One region of the Rhodococcus sp. 06-1460-1B genome, then DNA from elsewhere that is predicted to be linked to it. Evidence: riboswitches for the same ligand, from Rfam matches in the RefSeq annotation. Region 1 holds a riboswitch; the other holds the start of a gene.
What was found. A riboswitch is a leader RNA that binds a small molecule or an ion and turns the genes downstream of it on or off. The one in region 1 is predicted to bind cobalamin.
Positions count from the first base shown of each region.

Region 2: another riboswitch for cobalamin. It lies ahead of CH268_RS14230 (FecCD family ABC transporter permease); the one in region 1 lies ahead of CH268_RS06725 (magnesium chelatase subunit D family protein).

Region 1 is NZ_NOYS01000018.1:146,436-148,631, forward strand. It holds gene CH268_RS06725 (magnesium chelatase subunit D family protein) at 1-1,019, opposite strand, end outside; adenosylcobalamin-variant (AdoCbl-variant) riboswitch at 1,074-1,166, opposite strand; gene CH268_RS06730 (GNAT family N-acetyltransferase) at 1,252-1,728, opposite strand; gene mqo (malate dehydrogenase (quinone)) at 1,740-2,196, opposite strand, start outside.
Region 2 is NZ_NOYS01000025.1:226,691-228,886, forward strand. It holds gene CH268_RS14225 (LLM class flavin-dependent oxidoreductase) at 1-869, opposite strand, end outside; cobalamin riboswitch at 1,046-1,269, shown strand; gene CH268_RS14230 (FecCD family ABC transporter permease) at 1,396-2,196, shown strand, end outside.

The DNA of each region.
Region 1 (2,196 bases):
GGTGCTCCTCCATCACCGTCGGGATCCGGCTCCGGCTCGGGATCGGGTTGCTGCTCGGCCTGTTCGGCGGCGTCGCGCATGGCGTCGTCGAGCTGCTTGTCGTCTATACCGGGCTCGTCGAAGGGGTCGCGTCGACGCCTGTGCGGTAGCGCCAGTTCCGCCGCGACGCGCACGTCCTCCTCGGTCACCTCGCTCGCGCCTCGCCACGCGGCGTGGGCCGAGGCAGTACGCGCGACCACCAGGTCTGCGCGCATACCGTCGACGTCGAACGATGCGCACAGCGCGGCGATGCGCCGAAGTTCCTTGTCGCTCAACACCACATCGTCGAGGATCGAGCGTGCGGCCACGATCTGCGCTGCAACGACGGCTTCCTCGTCGACGTACGCGGCCGCGAACGCGTGGGGATCACGCTCGTAGTTCATACGCCTGCGCACGACGTTCATGCGCACGTCCACATCACGCGACGCGGTGACCTCGACCGCCAGACCGAATCGGTCGAGCAACTGTGGCCGGAGCTCTCCCTCCTCGGGATTCATCGTGCCCACGAGGACGAATTGTGCTGGGTGAGAATGCGATACGCCGTCTCGTTCGACATGTACGCGACCCATCGCCGCCGCGTCGAGCAGGACGTCCACAAGATGGTCGTGCAACAGGTTCACTTCGTCGACGTAGAGCACGCCGCGGTGTGCTGCTGCGAGCAGGCCGGGTTGGAATGCTCGTTCCCCGTCGCGCAGTACCTTCTCGAGGTCGATGGACCCCACCACGCGGTCCTCGGTCGCTCCCACCGGAAGCTCGACCAGCTTGGCCGGGCGGGCACCGTCCTCGTCCTCGACGGCCGGCAGCAGAGTTGCGAGCGCGCGAACCACCGTCGATTTCGCGGTCCCCTTCTCGCCGCGCACCAGCACACCGCCGATACCGGGGTGCACCGCGCACAGGATCAACGACAACCGCAGCTGATCCTGACCGACGATCGCACTGAACGGATACCCCGGTTCGGGGACACTGCTCTCTCGCTGCACAACCAATTCCCTTCGTGCTCGGAGTTCCGCGCCGAGCGTTCGGTGGACTACACGAAGCCGGGCGGCGATCTGGCTGACAGGAGAACACTCCTGATCACAGTGGCGGGACCGCGCCTGATTCTCACAGGACTTCTCCGCACTCGACTTCGAACGGAACACTACCGCCGAACGAACGAATGCCACACACGCCTGGACGTGTGTGGCATTCGTAGCTTCGGATCCGAACGGGCTGTTACGCCTCGCTCCAGGCGGTGCCGCCACCGCGACGCATCGGAGTGTGCGGAATACCGTCCTCGAGTACTTCCTCGCCGTCGGGCAGGAAGCCGTGCTTGGCGTACATGTCGACGAGGTAGCTCTGCGCGTTGATCCGGCACGGTGCCGAACCGACCTCGGCCAGGGCGGCCCGCAGAATTCGCGTGGTGTGTCCCTGTCCCCTGGCCGAACGCTGGGTGCACAGGCGGCCGATACGGAACGCCTTCTCGCCGTCGTCGTGCTCTTCGAGCAGACGCAGAGTGCACACCACTTCACCGTCTCGTTCGAGCCAGAAGTGCCGCGTCTCGGTCAGCAGGTCGCGTCCGTCCAACTCCGGATAGGCGCAGGCCTGCTCGACCACGAACACCTCGACACGCAGCTTCAACAGGTCGTACAACGTGCTGTTGGACAGGTCTAGTGCCCACGATCGTTTGAGAGCTGCTGCTTGCGTATTCATACCTTTTGCTATCACACACCCGTGTGCTGTGCGAGCTCACGCGAACTTTCCAGCTCCAGCGTCTTCGAGGTCCAGGCCCAGACCTCGTCGAACAGCGAGCTGTTCTGAGCCAGTTTGACCCCCAGGGACGGGACCATTTCCTTGAGCTTGGGCTGCCACGCGTCGTACTTGTCTCCGAAGCACCGCTGGAGCACGTCCAGCATGGCCGGTACGGCTGTCGATGCGCCGGGAGAGGCACCGAGCAGGCCCGCGATGCTGCCGTCGGCAGCGTTGACCACAGCCGTACCGAACTCGAGAACGCCGCCGCGTCCCTTCTTGCGGATCACCTGCACACGCTGGCCGGCCGTGACCAGCTCCCAGTCCTTGGCGACGACGGTCGGCGCGAACTCCCGCAGAGTCTCGACCCGATCGGCCTGCGACTGAGCCAACTCGCTCACCAGGTACTTCACGAGCCCGAGCTCGGTCACG
Region 2 (2,196 bases), on a different contig from region 1:
GGGTCTCCCATGAAGAACGCACCGTTGGGTCCCGACGTGGCGTCGAACTGCTGTCGGCTCGGACGAGCGAACCCGCGCTCGCGAGAGATCTTGGTGAACATCTCGTTCCAGCCCGGGTAGATGGTGTCGGCTGCCGCCTCGGTGGTGTCGGCGACGAATCCGAACACGTGCAATCCGACTTTCAACTTCTCCGGCGAGTGACCCGCTTGCGCGCCCGCGCGTCGATACAGGTCGACGAGCGGCGCGAACTGGCGCGGCTCTCCGCCGATGATGGCGATCATCAGGGGTAGGCCCAGAAGCCCTGCACGAGCGAATGATTCGGGGGTGCCGCCGACACCGACCCAGATGGGTAGCGGATCCTGCAGCGGACGAGGATAGATCCCCTGACGGTTCAGCGCCGGCCGGTGCCGGCCGGACCACGTGATCTCTTCGTTGTCGCGAATCTGCAGCAGGAGATCCAGCTTCTCGGCGAACAAGGAATCGTAATCGGCCAAGTCGAGTCCGAACAGTGGGAAAGACTCGGTGAACGAGCCTCGGCCGACCACCAAATCGACTCGGCCCTTCGAGATCAGGTCGAGAGTGGCGAACTCCTGGAACACTCGCACCGGATCGTCGGCACTGAGTACCTTGACCGCGCTGCCGAGCCGGATGTTCTCGGTGCGCGCGGCTGCTGCGGCCAGAATGATCGACGGAGCGGAGTCGTAGTACTCGCTGCGATGGTGCTCACCGATGCCGAACGAATAAAGACCGACCTGATCCGCGAGGGCGATCTCCTCGAGTAGGTGCCCCATCCTCTCCTCCGGCGCGATGACGCGGCCGTCGGTCGGATCGGTCACGGAAGAGACGAAGCTGTCTACGCCCAGGTGCATTGGGTACCTCTCGATTCGGGATGGACGAACCCATCAGCGTCGATGAAGGTTCAATTATTCCAGTGGACGGTGGGCAGAAAACTACTACTCTCCCCAACGCTTCGCCTCATCCGCCGCGAAGTACATCCGCTGACTTGCACCGAAGCCGACCGACACAACGCGTCACGCCTGAGCTGTTATCGTGCGTGGGCGTTGGTTTTCGATGGCCGTGCTGGTCATCGGATCGTAAGAGGGAATCCGGTGAGAATCCGGAACTGCCCCGCAGCGGTGAGTGGAAACGACCGCGGTCATCGAGCACTGGGATTCGTCCCGGGAAGCGACCGCCAATAGGAGTCGTCCGAGAACGTCGTCGGATGGCGTGTCCGCGAGTCCGAAGACCTGCCACCGCGGCTGCGCCGCCGGCGTGGTCGCCTGTCGATCCCGAGGGACACGGTCGACGAGGTCGTCGTTCGCGCTGCGCGGATTCGCCTCGGAAGCCGTGCTTTTCGCAGGTCGCCAGGTCAGGGATCAGCGGAGAAAGTTGCGCATGCAGTCCAGATCGGTCCTGCCCCTCACTGTGCTCGCCGCCGCGATCTGGGCGGTGTCAGCACTGTCGGCACTGATGTTCGGGGCCGCGCACATCCCGGCAACCGACGCGATGGGCTACCTGTGGGCACAGCTGTCCGGCGGCACGATCGCCGTCGGCGATGTCCCCGACTACCGCATCGTCATCGATTCTCGGCTGCCTCGGGTGTTGCTGGCGACGGTCATCGGAGCAGGTCTGGCTGTGGTCGGACTGGTGGTGCAGGCGATGGTGCGCAACGCACTCGCAGATCCCTACGTTCTCGGAATTTCCTCGGGTGCATCGGTAGGCGCGACGTCGGTGGTCCTGTTCGGCACATTCGGTGCCCTGGGCATCTACGCACTCTCGAGTGCAGCATTCCTCGGCGCACTCGCCGCAACCGCCCTCGTGTATCTGATGGCACGCTCCCCGGTAGGGCTGGTGCCACTGCGCCTGGTCCTGACAGGTACCGCGTTGGGTTACGGATTCTCTGCAATGACCACCGTGCTGATCTTCCTGGCACCTCAGGGCGACGGCGCTCGCAGTGTGATGTTCTGGTTGCTCGGCAGCCTCGCCGGTGCCACCTGGGCCAGCGTCCCGCTGGCCGCCGCAGTCACCGTGGCCGGAGTCGCCGCGACCGCTCTGACGGCACGCAGACTCAACGCGCTGTCGATGGGAGACGAAGTCAGCGCGGCACTGGGCTTGAACGCGGCACGTCTACGGTTGTCTCTCTTCGTGACATCAGCGGCGATGACGGGGTGCTACGTGTCGATCTGTGGCGCCGTG